DNA from 4 places in the Ruegeria sp. N10 genome. Region 2 is predicted to be linked to each of the others. Evidence: riboswitches for the same ligand, from Rfam matches in the RefSeq annotation. Region 2 holds a riboswitch; each other region holds the start of a gene.
What was found. Region 2 has a riboswitch for cobalamin ahead of ACR0JI_RS04715 (ABC transporter substrate-binding protein). Riboswitches for the same ligand answer to the same signal wherever they lie in the genome.

Region 1 (4,209 bases), on a different contig from region 2:
GATCCAACAGGGCATCGGGCACCTGCTCGACACCGCCCTGCACCATGATCGCATCATAGGGGCCGTGTTCCGCCACACCCTGTTCCAACGCGCCGACGTGGATGATGGCGTTGTGCACGTCAGCCTCGGCCAAGAGGTTTTGCGCCTCGGCTGCAAGGGTTTCGTCGCATTCAACACCCACAACCAACTCAGCCATCCGTGCGGTGACAGCCGTGGAATATCCCATTGCCGGAGCGATATCGAGGACCATCTCATCCTTGGATATGTTCAGCACGTCCAGCATTTTAGCCAGGGTCCGCGGCTCCAGCATGCTGCGCCCTCCACCCAGATCAATCAGGCCGTCCACATAGGCCGCCTCGCGTTGAGAATCGGGTACGAAGCTTTCCCGCGGAACACTCAGCATAGCCTCAATGATCGGGAACTTGGTGACGTCAGAGGGGCGGATCTGTGTATCAACCATTGTGCGGCGCCGGGCTGCGAAGTCAGTCATTGGATATCTCGTCTCATTCCCAAAGATGTCGGGCTTGTGCCATATCCTGAACCTTCCAGCAACGCCCCTGTTGCCGCAACCTGAATCGTGATCACCTTCTTGGGCATGGACTTCGGCAAATTTCAGTCTTGCCGGCAAATTCGCACGCAATCCACTGGACGCCCCAGAGGAAAGCTGTTAAAAACCCAATCACACCACGGCAAGTATTTGATTTTACTTGAAAAGGCGAGTTGGCGGAGTGGTGACGCAGCGGATTGCAAATCCGTGTACACCGGTTCGATTCCGGTACTCGCCTCCAATCACATCAAAATCGCTGACTTAACCCCGCAGTACACGCGTGCGACGCTCGGTATTTCAAGACGTTCAAGGCCCGCGATTCTGTCGAATTGCGGGCCAGATATGGCGTGTTTTTCGGAACTCCTGCCTACCCCTGCTCGTTCAAGGGGCCCGATTTTGTCTGGTATGTGCTTTACGTTCAGGCGCGCCCTTGTGGCACAACCTCGTATCCCGGCTCCTCCGGCTCATCATCCGTCATTTCGGCAGGGAAGCCCGGGGCGGTGATATCCAGGCCAGTTGCCTCTTCCAGCCGCTTGATAATATTTGGTGAAAGCTCGCGTTCGCCATAGCGTGCGATACCATCGTTAAAGATATTGATCATCACCGGGTTTATTTCCAGCGGCACCCCGGCGCGGTCGGCGACCTCCTGAAACAGACCGATATCCTTCTTCACCAGATCCATGGTGAAGGAAATATCGCGCGACCCGTTCAAGATGACCTGACTTTCGGTTTCGTGCACGAAGGACGTGCCGGACGAGATTTTGATCGCCTCATAGGTCGTGTTCAGATCCATCCCCGCAGCCTTTGCCGTAACCAGTGCTTCGGCGCAGGTGATCAGGTTGGCGGTGGCAAGATAATTGGTCATCACTTTCAGCACCGAGGCCGAGCCCAGTTCGCCGGTGTGCAAAACCCGACGACCCATTGTCGTCAGGAACGGCAGAATTCGTTCAAACGTTTCCCGGTTACAGCCCGCAAAGATCGAGATATTGCCCGTCGCGGCACGGTGGCACCCGCCAGAAACCGGGCAATCGACGGCCGCACCGCCGCGCGATATGACTTCGGCACCTAGGCGTTTGACTTCGGCCTCGTCCGTGGTCGACATCTCCATCCAGATCTTGCCGGGGCCCACTTCGGGCAACATCTCCTGCATGACTGCGTCCGATGCTGCCGGAGACGGCAGACAGGTGATCACCGCATCGCAATCGCGCATCAACTGGGCGGGCCCCTCAGCCGCCTTTGCACCTTTGGCGACAAACTCGGCCACCAGATCCGCGTTCAGGTCATGCACAGTCAGATCAATGCCGTTGCGCAAAAGGGATCCCGAAAGCTTGCCGCCTACGTTACCCAGACCGATAAATCCCACTTTCATATGACGCATCTCCAAGTTCGTCGTTTTCCCGTCATGCGACCACATACCGAACACATTCTTCATGCCGCCGAACGACGCCTACAGGTCGCTTTTTTCTCCTTGGCTTATTTGTTGCGCGCGAACCGCTTGACAAGCGGGTCAGCGGTGCCGCATGTCCCTTTCGTTGGTGTCGGCGACAGCCGATGAAAAGGGAATGCGTCAACGGTTCATCCGCCAAGCGCAGCCGCCCCCGCGACCGTGACCGGAGAGGATGCCCAATGCCACTGGCCTGTGCCGGGAAGGCGGGACATCCGACAGAGCGACCGCTCTGGCATCCGCAAGCCGGGAGACCTGCCAACACCCGAAGTTGAAACCGGGCGGGGTGTTCCGGTGTCGGGTCCATGTGCAGACGTGGTGCCCGCATGAAACCCCGTCCCCCGCGAAGAGGATTTGGGGGGATGAGAGACATGACCGAGAACGCACCGGTAGAGCTACTGGTCTGCACGACTTGCCGCCGGGGTCTGCCCGTCGAGGATGACGCTGAGCGACCCGGCACATTGTTGCACAAGGCCCTGGAACAGGCTGTCCTGCCGGATGGTATCACTCTGAAACCGGTCGAATGCCTTTCGAACTGCGATCAGGGCTGTTCCATCGTTCTTCGGGGCGGGCCGGATCGCTGGACCTTTGTTTACGAGAATCTGAACGAAATCGATCACGTCGATGTCATCATCGATGGCGCGACTAAGTATCTGGCCACAGGCGATGGTCTGGTGAAATGGCGCGACCGTCCTGAACATTTCCGCAAAAATTGCGCCTCGCGCATTCCCCCGATTGGAGCCTGAGATCATGTCGAACCTTGAAAAACTCCCCGTCACTGTGATCACCGGCTTTCTGGGCTCGGGCAAAACCACGCTGGTGCGCCATCTGATGCAGAACCCGCAGGGCAAGCGCCTTGCGATTGTTGTTAACGAGTTTGGCGATGTGGGTGTTGATGGCGACATCCTGAAGTCCTGCGCGATTCCGGAATGCCCTGCGGAAAACATCATGGAACTGGCAAACGGCTGCATCTGCTGCACCGTGGCCGATGATTTCATCCCGACCATCGAGGCGCTGATGGCGCTGGAACCGCGCCCGGATCACATTTTGATCGAAACATCCGGCCTTGCACTGCCCAAACCGCTGCTGAAAGCGTTTGATTGGCCTGATATCCGTTCGAAGATCACCGTTGATGGCGTTATTGCGCTGGCCGATGCCGAGGCCGTGGCCGCCGGTCGCTTTGCTCCGAACGTTGAAGCGGTGGATGCCCAACGGCTGGCTGATGACTCGATCAACCACGAAACACCCTTGTCCGAGGTGTTCGAGGATCAGATCTCGTGCGCGGATATCATCCTGCTGACCAAGCCCGATCTGGCAGGTCCCGAAGGTGTCGCGAAAGCTAAACAGATCATCGCCGCTGAGGCGCCGCGCCCGCTTCCCGTCGTCGAGGTTGCCGAGGGTGTCGTCGACGTTCGTGTCGTGCTTGGCCTTGAGGCTGCCGCCGAAGATGACATGGACGCGCGCCCGTCACATCACGATGGCCATCACGATCATGAGCATGACGATTTCGAAAGCATCATCGTCGAGTTGCCGGAACAGACCGACCCGGCGGAACTGGTTGCCAGGATTGAACGTCTGGCAACTGAGCTGAATATCCTGCGCGTCAAAGGCTATGCCGCCGTCACTGGCAAACCGATGCGCCTGCTGGTTCAGGCTGTCGGCGTACGGGTTCGTCACCAATACGACCGCCCGTGGGAGCCCGGTGAAGAGCGCCGCTCGCGCCTGGTCGTCATTGCCGAACATGACGACATCAAAGAGGCTGAGATCCGTGATATCCTAGTGGGTGTGACCGAGGTTGCCGAGTAAGTCATGCACGTCGTCTTTCGCGAAAGCCACGGGCTCGAGGAAACCGAGACCCCAACCGATCTGGGCCAAAGCCCGGCTGATCTGGTTGTACTGTCCTTTTCCGACAGTGACCTGGGCGCTTTCGCGGCGGGCTGGCATCGCGGCGGCGGACCTGAGGGGCGGATGCCAACCTTGCGACTGGCCAATCTTGCAGCATTGAAACACCCACTGTCCGTCGACACCTATGTTGAACAGACACTTGAAGGCGCAAAGGGCATCCTGATCCGTCTGATCGGTGGCGTGCCCTATTGGTCTTACGGGTTGCAACAGGTTCTGGCACTGGCACAGGCCAAAGGCATCGCGCTGGCCGTTTTACCGGCGGATGGGCGCGAAGACACTCGGTTGGATGAGTATTCGACCCTGCCCCTCTCGA
Region 2 (4,209 bases):
AGGGCGGTAACCACCCCAATCGGCAGAACCTGACCCGGGATGATGATGCGCGACACGATATCGGCGCCGATCAGGAAGACCGCTCCGATCAAGGCGGCCGTTGGGATAAGCCTGCGATGCCCCGGTCCTACAAGGAACCGTGCGGCATGAGGGATGACCAGCCCGACAAAGCCGATGGACCCGACGATCGAAACCATGACCGCTGTTGTCAGCGCGGTGGCGAAGATCAGGGTTGCCTGCACCCGCCGCACCGGTATGCCCAGCGAGGCCGCTGAATCAGTGCCGAAAATAAATGCGTCCAAAGCTCTGGCGTGAAAGCGGCAAATAAGCCAGCCGGCAAAGGCCACCGGAATGGCCAGATATACATCCGGCCAGCGCACGCCGCTGAGGTTTCCCATCAGCCAGAACATGATCCCGCGCGCCTGATCGGCATTGGCGGATTTGGCGATGATAAAGGCCGTTAGCGCATTGAACAACTGAGACCCGGCAATTCCCGCCAAAACGATTTGCGCCGTCGCAGCCCGCCCGCCGCCTGCGCCGGAGGCTCGGGCCAGCAATGCGACAAAACCAAAAGCCAAAAGCGCGCCATTGAACGCGCCAAAAGACAGCGACAAAGCTCCCCCGCCTAAACCAGCGATGGTTACAGCCACGGCACCTGTCGAGGCCCCGGCAGAAATGCCCAAAATATAAGGGTCAGCCAACGGGTTTCGCAGCAATGCCTGCAACACGACCCCTGCGACAGCCAGACCGGCACCGCAGGACGCAGCGACCAGAGCGCGAGGAATCCGGTAGCTCCAGATAATACCCTGATCAATTGGGTCGACGGGCAGGTCCGCTCCGGCCAGCTTGTTGACCAGAACGGAGAGAACCAAATCGGGCGACAACGAGGTTTCCCCGATCATCGCGCCCGCAAGGACCGCCGCAATCAACAATGGCACAGTTAGGCACGCGGCCTTGAAACCCTGCCGAAAGATTGCGGCGACCTCGTTCACAGGTTGTTTCCGATGGTATCCAGCTTCTCGGCCAGATCCTCCAGCGCCGGGATCGCGCGGATGGTGGCGTCCATGGCCTGCGCATCCATAACGACAATCCTGTCATTCTTGACCGCATCCATCTGGCTGGTCACCGGATCAGCGCGCAGGAACTCCAGCTTTTTCAGGTAGTCGTCCGCAGCAAAGCGACGGCGGTCCATCTTGGCAATCACGATCACTGTCGGGTTGGCCTTGGCAATGGTCTCCCAGCCAACTGTTGGCCATTCTTCATCCGTCTCGATGACGTTGCGGATGCCCAATGTGCTCATCATGTATCCCGGTGCGCCCTTCTGCCCGGCCACAAACGGATCGCTTTCCATTTCAGGAGATGAAAACCAGAATACGGCTGACACGTCGTCCAGTTTCACGGCTTGCGCCTTGGCGACGGCTGCGGCTTCGCGGGCCTTGTACTTGGCAACCAGGTCCGTGCCGCGTTCGGACACATCAAAGGCTGCCGCCAGTTCTTCGATACCCTGATACAGCGTATCGGTCGAGAACGCTTGCAGGCGGGTGCCATCGCCGCCGACCGTATTGTCTTTGCCGACGCAATCCGCAGGCATTACGTAAGTTGTAATACCCAGTTCGTGAAATTGCTCACGCGTGGCGACGATGCCCTCGGGTCCGACATGCCATTCATATTGCGCTGCGACCAGTCCCGGCCGCTTGGCAACAACGCTTTCAAAGCTGGGATCATTGTCTGCCAGACGCTCTACCTTGGCATTCACCTCGGCATATTCAGGCAGCACCTCGTTGAACCATACCGAGGTTCCAAGAACCTGCTCGCCCAGACCCAGCGCATAAAGCACCTCGGTCGCGGCTTGGCCGACCGTGACTGACGACGTCACTGGCGCGTCAAACGTGACCGAGTGACCGCAGTTTTCGATGGTTAAGGGAAAGTTTCCTTCGGCGGCAGCGCTGGTAGCCAGCAAGGAAAGGCCAATCAGGCCAGTGCGTAGAAACATGACAATCGATCTCCATGTGTCAATGACCAGAGAACGGGTGAATGGGCATTTACCGAAGCAACAGACGCTTTTCTGCCTGCTGTGAGCGCAGAGTGGTACATAGCCCGCCCGGCGCGTTTCTTCGGCAACCTCCCCGGACAACCCCGCCCGGTGTGTTTCGGTTTCATACCGGCAGGTCTCCTGACTGACGGGTCTTTGTCTGTCCTGTCTTCCCAGACCGAAATGGCCCAGTGACGGAATGGACAGCGCTCGCCGCCTACAGTTGCGGGGGCAGTTCCGGTTGGCACCAAAAGGCACCTCGGATTCCCTCTTAGCCACATCGGGACCGGTAAAACGCGGGTACCTTAACACTTACTCTGCGGCAAGAAAAAACTCGGGGGTCTTTCCCATTTTCTCCCAAGGGCATGAACCTGCGCGTCTCAACATGGTGCTGACGTCAGACAAGCCGCTGAGAAGGCGCTACAATCCGCCCCGAGGACGTCGGTGTGTGATATATAGGAAAATCATGGCTGGGGTGGTAGGATTCGAACCTACGATACACGGTACCAAAAACCGCTGCCTTACCACTTGGCTACACCCCAACGGTGAGCGGCTATCTACGATTGTTGATGGCAGGGTTCAAGAGCGTTTTGCAAAAAAAGCGAGCGCCGTAAATTTTTTTTGAAGGCCCCTCATTTGGTATCGATCAACACCGCTCCGGTACGGTTGCCTTCTTGTACCAGCGCATGGGCCGCAGCGCATTCTTCCAACGTAAAGACCTTGTGAACGGGGCAGATCAGTGCGCCATCAGTCAGTGCCTTGTGTAATGTCTTTATTGCGGTGGCGCGCAAGTCCGCGGGCAGCAGGTAGATCAGAACCGCTTCGAGCGTCACGGCCTTGAACATCATGGGTCCAAAGGGAAAGACAGGTGTCATATTCCGGGCAGATCCATATGCGTTGATACGGCCGTTTTCGGCGATGACGGCAACGTTGGTGGCAAGGTTCTGTCCAAATTCGACATCGACGATTCGACCGATTGCATGCCCATCATTTGCATCGAGGATCTTATCCGAAAGGTGTTCACCGGTGTAGTCGAGCACGACATCCGCACCAGCTGCCTTGACCCGGTCAAAGTTGCGGGCGCTGGCCGTTGCGATCACTTTGGCTCCGGCCCATTTGGCAAGCTGCACAGCCAGATACCCGACGGTGCCCGCCCCGCCATGGATCAATATGGTTTGCCCGCCCGGTGCGCCGCCCGAGAACACCGCATGGCTTGCGGTTAGGCCCGGAATTCCAAGAATTGCCCCGGTTTCAAGTGACACTGTCTCGGGCAGTTCGACAGCCTGAGATTCGGGCAGGGTGATGTGGCTGGCAGCTGTACCAAATGCGCGCTGCCATTGCCCGTTCCAAATCCACACGCGCCGGCCAATCCGCGCCGCGGGTACTCCATCGCCAACCGCTGTGATGACTCCAGCCCCGTCGCTGTGCGGAACGATCAGCGGAAACGGGGGTTCCGTGACACCCGGCCGGGTTCCCGCACGGGCCTTGATATCCGAGGGGTTTACGCCGGAATAGGACAACTCGACCGTGACTTCACCTGGTTCAGGCTGGATCAGGGGAATATCCTGTATACGCAAGACATCGACAGCGTCTCCGAAGGCTGAATAAGTGACTGCGCGCATAGCGTCCTCCATTTAGGTCGAGTTAAGCGGCGATTGGGCCGGTAACTCAAACACCTTGTCGCGCTTTTTCAGGGCGATGCGCAACCGCGGATACCGGAATTCGTCTTTCGCCTATTCCCGAATTTCGGAAGGATCGACGCCCCAAAGGTTCGATTTCAATGTCCAGCCACGGTATCCGCCAGCGGTGATCCGGCACCAGTCCTGCGAACAGGTTCCAAGGCGCGCCACTACTCCGGTCTCGAAATGAGCGTTCACGGGCGAGGCTGGATCGGGGCGGGCATAAACAGGCAGCATCTCGGATTCGATCAGCACCGTTCGGACGCCAGACAACAAGGCATAGTGAACCCAGCCACCCGCGCCGTCGCGGTCCTGGACCTTGCGCCAGTTGCCATATTCGGCAGTGACCTGCAGCGGCATGCCGCGCCGTTTGAACACCCAGTCGATTCGATGGGTCAGGGACGGTCCGCGTCGCACGTTGCCTTCGGCTGCCTTCATCGACACATAGCGGGGCAGGGGCAGGTTGGTGACCGATCCGCGTTTGACCTCGGCCTGAGC
Region 3 (4,209 bases), on a different contig from region 2:
CCGCATCGGCAAGGCCTCGGCCATGTGCTGGCCCCGTGTGCGTTCGTCGGGGGAAACCGTCGGGTCCTGGGCCGCGTCAGGTGTGATCTTTACGACGGACACCCAATGCGTGATTTCGGCCAGATCGCGCAGCACGGCCAGAGGGTCTGCGCCTTCCGCATATTGACCGCTCAGTTCAGTGAGCGCCCCTGCCGCGTCACCGCGCAGGATCATGTCCATCAGGTCCAGAACCCGTCCACGATCGGCCAGACCCAGCATCGCACGGACCTGATCTGCCGTCGTCTCACCGGCCCCGTGCGAGATTGCCTGATCGAGCAATGAGGTCGCGTCGCGGGCCGACCCTTCTGCAGCGCGGGTGATCAGCGCCAGTGCGTCGTCGGCAATCTGCGCGCCCTCGGCCCCGGCGATCTTGCGCAGCAGACCGATCATGTCTTCGGGCTCAATCCGGCGCAGGTCAAAGCGCTGACACCGCGACAGAACCGTGACCGGCACTTTGCGAATCTCGGTGGTCGCGAAGATGAATTTCACATGTGCGGGCGGTTCCTCGAGCGTCTTGAGCAGCGCGTTGAATGCGCTGGTCGAGAGCATGTGAACCTCGTCGATGATGTAGATCTTGTAGCGCGCGCTGGCGGCGCGATAGCGGACACTGTCGATGATCTCGCGGATATCGTTGACGCCGGTACGGCTGGCCGCATCCATTTCCATCACATCGACATGGCGACCTTCCATGATTGCGACGCAATGCTCGCACTGACCGCAAGGCTCTGTTGTCGGCCCTCCGGTTCCATCCGGTCCAATGCAGTTCATGCCCTTGGCGATGATCCGCGCCGTGGTGGTTTTTCCCGTTCCGCGAATGCCGGTCATGATAAAGGCCTGCGCAATCCGGTCGGCCTCAAAAGCGTTTTTTAGGGTGCGCACCATAGCATCTTGACCCACCAGGTCGGCAAAGGTTTCCGGGCGGTATTTGCGGGCGAGAACCTGATAGGCGGGGCTGGGCGTGTCTGTCATGTCTACTCGCTCGGATTCGGTGCTTCGGCACAGCGTAGTGGCGGCGGCAGTCCGCGTCCACTGTGGGGCGAGATGATTTTTTGTTTCAGAAACGGACTGGTTTCCAACTAAACTGGACCAGCGGATTTAATGACTCATTTTGTAAAGAGTACCTTGGGGGAGGACGCACTTCATGTCGCAGCTGGTCATTTTTGCTCTGCAGGTCGGAGGCGGAACGCTTGCCCTTACTTCAATGCCAGGGCGTGGCGGGGATTACGCCACCGATCTGGATACGATTGCGGCGTGGAAACCAGGCCTTGTGATTTCAATGACGACGGATGTCGAAATGCTTCAGGATGGCGCGCAGCACTTTGGCAGTGACATCCAAAGCCGGGCCAGCCGGTGGGTTCACCTGCCGATCGAAGATTTTGGAGCACCGACGCAAGCGGTTCGGAAGGCCTGGCCAGAGGTCAGCGCCACGGCCCGACACGCACTGTCGGGCGGTGGCCGGGTCCTTGTACACTGCCGTGGGGGGTGTGGCAGATCCGGGATGATTGTTCTGCGACTGATGGTTGAATGCGGTGAACGCGCCAGCGACGCACTGGACCGCTTGCGGGCCGTGCGCCCCTGCGCTGTCGAAACCGATGCGCAGCTGGCCTGGGCGTCCCGGATCACCCCGGCACAGGTGGAAGTGGGATCAAGCTGAAAGCTGCTGTGGCGCGTAGCCGGTTTTTTGGGGGCGGATCGTCGAAACCTCGATCATGGCGCAAGGCAGGTTCGCGATGGTGCCCGAGGGCAGCGTGCTGAATGTAGGTCCAAAGATCAAATCAGCATAGGCATCCAGATCCCGAGTTGCCGTGTCAGGGTGTGTTCCACAGAAAATGCGAACGCTGCCGGATCGCGCTCTGATCGTTGCCATGCACCCTTCTGCGCAATGTGACAGCGCGCTGCTGCCTTCAAATTCGAAATCCTCGCTGGTGGCCGAAACCGCCTGCGCCATGGCTTCCGAAATCGAGCGGGCCAGTCGCGCCAAAGCCGGGCAGGTTTTCCCTGTCCGCTGGCACACCGTTGCGCTGTATTCGTGTGATTTTGTCTTCCAGATCATCCTGCGCCCTCCGCGCGTGGTGGGCTGGAATATTGGGGCAGGTGGGACAGCATTTCGCCGTCAGGACCTGCCCGGACACCCCGCCCGAGTTTCGGTTTCAGTTCCGATGGCAGGTCTCCTGACTTGCGGGTCATTGCTCTGCCGACCTTCCCAGCCCATAGGCCAGTGGTATTTCGGCATTGCTTACCGCTTACAGTTGCGGGGGCAGTCGCGGACTTGGTTGATGTCTGTGTGACCAGACAAACCGCACCGTGTTCCCTTTTCATCCCGACCTCTTGTAGGGGCCGGAAACCATCACACAACCGCTAGCGTCTGATCGCGTTCCGAGTCAAGCCGATCTTTAGGCCGGACGTTTGGTCATGCTGGATGCGGATTATGTTCCGGCCTAGTGTCGTCGGCATTGAAGGCAGGCAAACCGATTGTTTCAGTGAAAGCCGGGGATCATGTTGGATACGGAACAGACGGTGTTGATCGAAGATTTCAGCTTTCCGTCAGGGTCCGTGACCTTGTCGGCGCGGTTGTACCGGCCTGTGGGTGAGCCGGAAACCGTTGTTGTGCTGAACAGTGCTACAGGTGTGCCGCGTGACTATTATCGCCATTTTGCGCGATGGCTGACTACCAAGCGGGGGATGGCTTGCCTGACCTATGACTATCGGGACTACGGGCTTTCGTTGGTCGGCCGCCTGAAAGACGCGCGTGCAACAATGGCGGATTGGGCGTTGATCGATATGCCTGCGGCACGGGCCGAGATGCGCAGGCGGTTTCCAAAGGCGCAGCACTGGACCATTGGTCATTCGGTCGGTGCGATGCTGGGGCCGGTGCAGCCGGATATCAATCAGATCGACCGTATGATCTGTGTGTGTTCGGGGCTGGTGACTTTGAAAGATCACCCATGGCCCTATCGGGGGTTGGCGGGGCTGTTCTGGTATGGCCATGCACCGCTGATGGTGCGGGTGCTTGGCTATCTGCCTGGCAAAGCAATCGGGTTTGGCTCGGACCTGCCAGCCTCGGTATACTGGCAATGGCGCAAATGGTGCACAGCTCCTCTTAGCTACGTTCCCGAGATCGGGCAGAATTTGCCTGATGCGCATTGGGGCAGTTCTGGAACACCTGTGGATCTGTTCACGTTCGAAGACGACCAGATGGTTCCGCCCGAGGCGGTTTGGCGCCTTGCCGATCTGTATGGCCCCGGGGCCAGACGCTACCTTCTGAAGCCTGCCGAATTTGGGCTGCCGGAGATTGGTCACATAGGCGCATTTGCCCGGCGCAATGCAGCGGTCTGGCCGCGCCTGATCGCCTGATCAGACGCGACGCAGGTTTTCCATAACACCTTGCAGCTATGGCCGTTTGCGAAGCTTCTTGTCCTGCATGACACCGCGGACCATCTTGCCGAACGCCTTGTCCCGCGCCCGCGATTGCGCAACGGTTTCCGAGTTTCGTTGATCTTCGCGCCGCAGCTTGCGCCAACGGTCCAGCCGCGCCGGATCAAGAACGCCTTTGCCGATTGCGTTCTGCACGGCACAGCCGGGCTCGGTCTCGTGCTGACAATCCGAAAAGCGGCAGCTTTGGCCAAGCTCTGTGATGTCCGAGAACACGTTGTCGATTCCGTTCTGAGCGTCCAGCAAACGCAATGCGCGCATTCCCGGCGTGTCGATCAGCCAGCCACCGTTACCCATCCGGTGCAACGCGCGCACCGTTGTCGTGTGCCTGCCCCGTGCGTCGTCTTCGCGAATTCCAGAGGTGGCGAGGTTTTGATCCGTCATGGCGTTGCTGAGCGTCGTTTTACCCACGCCCGACGACCCGACCAGCGCGCCGGTCTGGCCTTTGGGGCACCATGCCAGAACCTTTTCGATATCTGCCGGGTCCAGCGCATTGATCGCCAGTACCGACAAAAAAGGGTCCAGAGATTGCACTTGTCCCGAGAAACTGCCGGGGTCATCCGACTGGTCAGCTTTCGTCAGGACAACGACAGGATAACATCCGGCCTGATGTGCCAGCGCCAGATAACGTTCCAGCCGGGGCAGGTTGAAATCGGCGTTGCACGAGCTGACGATGAACAACACATCGACATTGGCTGCAATCAGTTGTGTTGCGGCACCTGTACCGGCAGCCCTGCG
Region 4 (4,209 bases), on a different contig from region 2:
ATCACGTTCGGATCGGCCAGATCAACACCGAACCCCTGCAGGAACCCCTGATTGCGAAGCACATCCACAGTGGGCTGGCTGACCGCAAGGTCCAACGTGGCGATTTTGGCGTCGTTTGCCGCATCTCCCAGAGTGGCTTTTGCCCATTGTCCGATCAGAAGCCCCGCAAGGAAATTGTCGGTGGCAAAGGTCGCGTCGGCCGAGTCGATAGGCTCAAGCGGGGTGTCCAGCGCAATCACCAGCAGCCCGGCATCGCGGGCCTGCTGCACCGCCGGAACGATAGACGACGTATCTGACGCGGTCAGCAGGATACCCTTTGCGCCATCCAGTATGCAGGTTTCGATGGCCTGAACCTGAGTTTCGTGGTCGCCGTCGACTTTGCCGGCAAAGGCCTTCAGCGTCATGCCAAGCTCTTCGGCTTTGGCTGTCGCGCCCTCTCTCATTTTGACAAAGAAAGGGTTGGTATCCGTCTTGGTGATCAGGCAAACGGTTTCACCTTCGGCCATTGCACTGCTTGCCATGGCCGTAACCGCCAGCGCCGTAGCGCCTGCAAGTTTCGCAAGTTTCATCGGTAGTCCTCCCAGTTTTCCCAATGCCCGTCAGGGCATACGTCTGATCGGGCGAAATCCGGCCCGATCGAACGTGAAAACCATCACAAGATTCGAATTTTGAGTCAATAAATAAATCACTCTTATTTATTATTGACAGAAAGGAAGGGTTTCAACATTGTCGTCACGAAGGGGATGGCCGTGTCTGCAAACAACTCTTTGGACAATACCGCTGGCGTACGCGAGCCAGACATGCGCGGCACCAATCAAAGCGGAATGCGGGCCCGAAATGAACGGCTTGTCCTGTCACTGGTCCGGCGCCATCAGGCCCTTGCAAAATCTGAGATCGCGCGGATGACCGGGCTGTCGGCACAGACGGTTTCGGTCATCATGCGCCAGTTGGAAACCGATGGGCTGCTTCTGCGGGGCGAACCGATCCGGGGAAAAGTCGGGCAGCCCTCGGTTCCCATGCGCCTGAATCCGGATGGCGCGTATTTCTTTGGGCTCAAAGTCGGGCGGCGCAGTACCGAGCTGGTGCTGACGGATTTCCTTGGCAATGTCAGGCACCGTGAGCGGCGGACTTATGATTTTCCGACGCCCGAGGCGACACTGAGCTTTTCCAAGGAAAGCCTCGACAAAGTGATGACGTCGCTGTCGCCCGAAGCGCGCGGCAGGATCGCGGGTCTTGGGATTGCGATGCCATTCTACCTTTGGGACTGGGCACAGACATTGCAGGTTCCGCAGGAGAAAATGGATCCGTGGCGTGACGCGGACCTGAAAGGCGCGTTGGCCGCTAGCTATGACGTGCCGGTTTTCCTGCAAAACGACGCAACGGCCGCCTGCGGTGCCGAGCTGGTGTTTGGCCCTGCAGAAGGCCCGCGAGATTTCCTGTATTTCTATGTCGGCTTCTTCATCGGGGGCGGGGTGGTTCTGAACGGCTCCATCTTTTCAGGGCGGGGAAATGCCGGTGCGCTTGGCCCATTGCCTGTGCCGGACGAAGTGGGCGGAGTGAAACCGTTGATAGATGTCGCCAGTCTTTATGTGCTGGAGCGTGCGGTTGGTGGAAATGCCGCAACAGCCGGTTCAATCTGGGAAACGACACTGCATTGGGACGTACCGGAAACCCACCTTGAGAATTGGCTGAACCAGGCGGCGCACGGAATCGCCCATGCCATCGTCTCTTCTTGCAGCCTGATCGATTTCGAATGTGTCAAGATTGATGGCTGGATGCCTGCTGATATCAAGGCGCGGCTGGTGGAAAGGGTTGAGCTCAAACTATCCCATATGAACCTGACCGGGCTTGAACGGCCCTTGGTGCTGGCAGGGGCGGCGGGCCCGGATGCCCGGTCATTGGGGGCGGCCAGTTTGCCATTGTCGGAAAGATACCTGCTCGAGGGGTAGGTTCATCCCCGAAAAACCCCGACCTGTATCCAAAGCGGATCAACCGGAAAAAGGGCATTGCCCGCTGAACTTTTTGACAGCCAGCGCAATTGATCGTTGACGGATGCCGAAGAAGTCTGGCAAGCCGCTCGGCATGTCCGGTTCCGGGGCGTGCTCTGGAATCAATAGGGAATGCGGTGCGGGCTTTGGCCCAATTCCGCAACTGCACCCGCAACTGTAAGCGGCGAGCAGGGCTGAAGTGCCACTGGAGTTAATCCGGGAAGGCCAGCCCAACGCTTTGACCCGCAAGTCAGGATACCTGCCGGACATGTGCCTTTGACAAGGGCACTCCTAATCGGCGACGGGATGTGCGTCGGAGCAGGATGCTTGAAAAAGCAGCTCGGCTTGGACGTCCCCGCAGTCAAAACGCATCTCGTACCGGGGTTGGTACGATGGGACAAGGACGACTATTGATGACCAAGCTGCTTTCTGCAGCCGCTGTGGCGATGGCGCTTCCAGCGATGGCAAATGCGCATTTCCTGCTGGAATACACCTCTGACACCATGATCGACGCACCGGGGAATGTTCCGGTCAAGCTGATCTTCTGGCATCCGTTCTCGAACGGGCATGTCATGGATCTGGACAAGCCGCAGGAATTCTACGTGATCCACAACGGTCAGAAAACCGACCTGCTGGACACTCTGGAACCCGTGCGTTTCACCGGTGGGGAAAACGAAGGCGCGGCATTCACGGGTTATGTTCCGGTCAAACGGTCGGGCGACTATGTGCTGGTGACAGTTCCCCAGCCCTATTACGAGGGGTCTGAGGATATCTATATCCAGCAGATCGCCAAGGCATTCCTGAACCGCAACGAATTGCCGACCGACTGGATGAACCCGGTGGGCTTGCCGGTTGAGATCATCCCGCTCAACAAACCGACCAACATCATCGCGGGTTCGACCTTTACGGGTCGAGTTATGGCAGAAGGCCAACCGGTTGCGGGTGCCGAGATCGAGATCGAGTACATGGCCGCAGAACCGGACATGGAAAGCACGGCTGCTTCGGCCCCGACCGTCTCGCCGTTGCCGGGTGGTGCATTGGTCGCAACTTCGGATGATAACGGGTATTTCACATTCGGCGTTCCAAAAGCCGGATATTGGGGTTTTGCAGCGCTCGGCGCCGGTCCCGTGACCGAACACAATGGCAAAGAACTCAGCCAGGACGCGGTCATCTGGATCCGCGCCTGGGATTTGGAGTAACCGTAGATGCATATCGTTGACGGAGCCTTGTCCAACCCGGTTGTGATCGGCGGCGCCGTCGCTGCGGCGGGTGGAATTGCCATGGGCCTCAGGTCGCTGGATCTTGATCGCATCCCCACTGCGGGGGTGCTGTCAGCCAGCTTTTTCGTGGCATCGCTGATCCATGTTCCTATTGGTCCGTCGTCGGTGCACCTGATCCTCAACGGTATGGCCGGGCTTTTGCTGGGGTGGGCCGCATTCCCGGCCCTGTTCGTCGGGCTTTTGCTGCAAGCCGTCTTCTTTGGCTTTGGCGGGTTGACGGTATTGGGGATCAACACCCTGAACATCGCGTTGCCCGCGGTTCTGGCCGGACTGATCTTTAGCCGCCTGATCGCCCACGGCTCACCTCTGCAAGGTGCGATATGGGGCGGGGTCGGCGGTGCCTTTGCCATTGCCGCCACAACCGGCATGGTTGCGTTTTCACTGGCCTTGTCCGGGGATGCCTTCCTGCCTGCGGCCAAGCTTGTTTTCTTTGCACATATTCCTGTCATGGCGATTGAGGCGATCCTGACCGGGTTCGCGGTTTTGCTGGCGCGCAAGGTCAAGCCCGAGCTGTTTGTCAAACGAGCGGTCGCATGAGGTATCTGGCAATCATTCTGGCGCTGTGCTGTGCACCCCTACCTGCCTTGGCGCATAAGGTCATAGCCGGAGTGTTTAAATCCGGTGACGCCATCGAAGGCGAAATCGGCTTTTCCAACGGCGACATGGCAAGCGATACCGAGGTCATCGTCAACGGCCCGGACGGAGCCGAGCTGGGCCGTATCGTAACAGATGCAGACGGGTTTTTTATCTACACGCCAAACGCGCCGGTGGCCCATACATTCTTTGCAAACCTTGGTGCCGGACATGTGGCCGAGGTCACCATGCCCGCTGCGGATGTCGCCCGGATCATGGGCGTTGAAGCGGAACCTGATACCCCGCCAACAAACGCACCTGCCCAGACAGCGGCGGTGCTCAGCACTGAACAACAACAGGTCATTGCC

Region 1: it holds a riboswitch for cobalamin, as region 2 does, so the genes downstream of both, ACR0JI_RS00320 (DUF1636 family protein) here and ACR0JI_RS04715 (ABC transporter substrate-binding protein) in region 2, are expected to answer to the same signal.
Region 3: it holds a riboswitch for cobalamin, as region 2 does, so the genes downstream of both, ACR0JI_RS18785 (hypothetical protein) here and ACR0JI_RS04715 (ABC transporter substrate-binding protein) in region 2, are expected to answer to the same signal.
Region 4: it holds a riboswitch for cobalamin, as region 2 does, so the genes downstream of both, ACR0JI_RS19825 (DUF4198 domain-containing protein) here and ACR0JI_RS04715 (ABC transporter substrate-binding protein) in region 2, are expected to answer to the same signal.

Annotation. Positions count from the first base shown of each region.
Region 1 is NZ_JBQFLY010000001.1:65,825-70,033, reverse strand. Features, by position in the region: gene ACR0JI_RS00335 (protein-L-isoaspartate O-methyltransferase family protein) at 1-490, opposite strand, end outside; tRNA gene ACR0JI_RS00330 (tRNA-Cys) at 715-788, shown strand; gene ACR0JI_RS00325 (NAD(P)-dependent oxidoreductase) at 966-1,961, opposite strand; cobalamin riboswitch at 2,064-2,268, shown strand; gene ACR0JI_RS00320 (DUF1636 family protein) at 2,363-2,737, shown strand; gene cobW (cobalamin biosynthesis protein CobW) at 2,742-3,797, shown strand; gene cobN (cobaltochelatase subunit CobN) at 3,801-4,209, shown strand, end outside.
Region 2 is NZ_JBQFLY010000002.1:280,431-284,639, reverse strand. Features, by position in the region: gene ACR0JI_RS04720 (FecCD family ABC transporter permease) at 1-992, opposite strand, end outside; gene ACR0JI_RS04715 (ABC transporter substrate-binding protein) at 989-1,993, opposite strand; cobalamin riboswitch at 2,147-2,338, opposite strand; tRNA gene ACR0JI_RS04710 (tRNA-Gln) at 2,500-2,574, opposite strand; gene ACR0JI_RS04705 (NADPH:quinone reductase) at 2,665-3,654, opposite strand; gene ACR0JI_RS04700 (SH3 domain-containing protein) at 3,766-4,209, opposite strand, start outside.
Region 3 is NZ_JBQFLY010000019.1:8,671-12,879, forward strand. Features, by position in the region: gene ACR0JI_RS18775 (DNA polymerase III subunit gamma/tau) at 1-1,008, opposite strand, end outside; gene ACR0JI_RS18780 (protein-tyrosine phosphatase family protein) at 1,181-1,693, shown strand; gene ACR0JI_RS18785 (hypothetical protein) at 1,685-2,092, opposite strand; cobalamin riboswitch at 2,184-2,402, opposite strand; gene ACR0JI_RS18790 (alpha/beta hydrolase family protein) at 2,536-3,393, shown strand; gene rsgA (ribosome small subunit-dependent GTPase A) at 3,430-4,209, opposite strand, start outside.
Region 4 is NZ_JBQFLY010000023.1:14,113-18,321, forward strand. Features, by position in the region: gene ACR0JI_RS19815 (substrate-binding domain-containing protein) at 1-569, opposite strand, end outside; gene ACR0JI_RS19820 (ROK family transcriptional regulator) at 744-1,949, shown strand; cobalamin riboswitch at 2,071-2,269, shown strand; gene ACR0JI_RS19825 (DUF4198 domain-containing protein) at 2,402-3,187, shown strand; gene cbiM (cobalt transporter CbiM) at 3,194-3,805, shown strand; gene ACR0JI_RS19835 (cobalt ABC transporter permease) at 3,802-4,209, shown strand, end outside.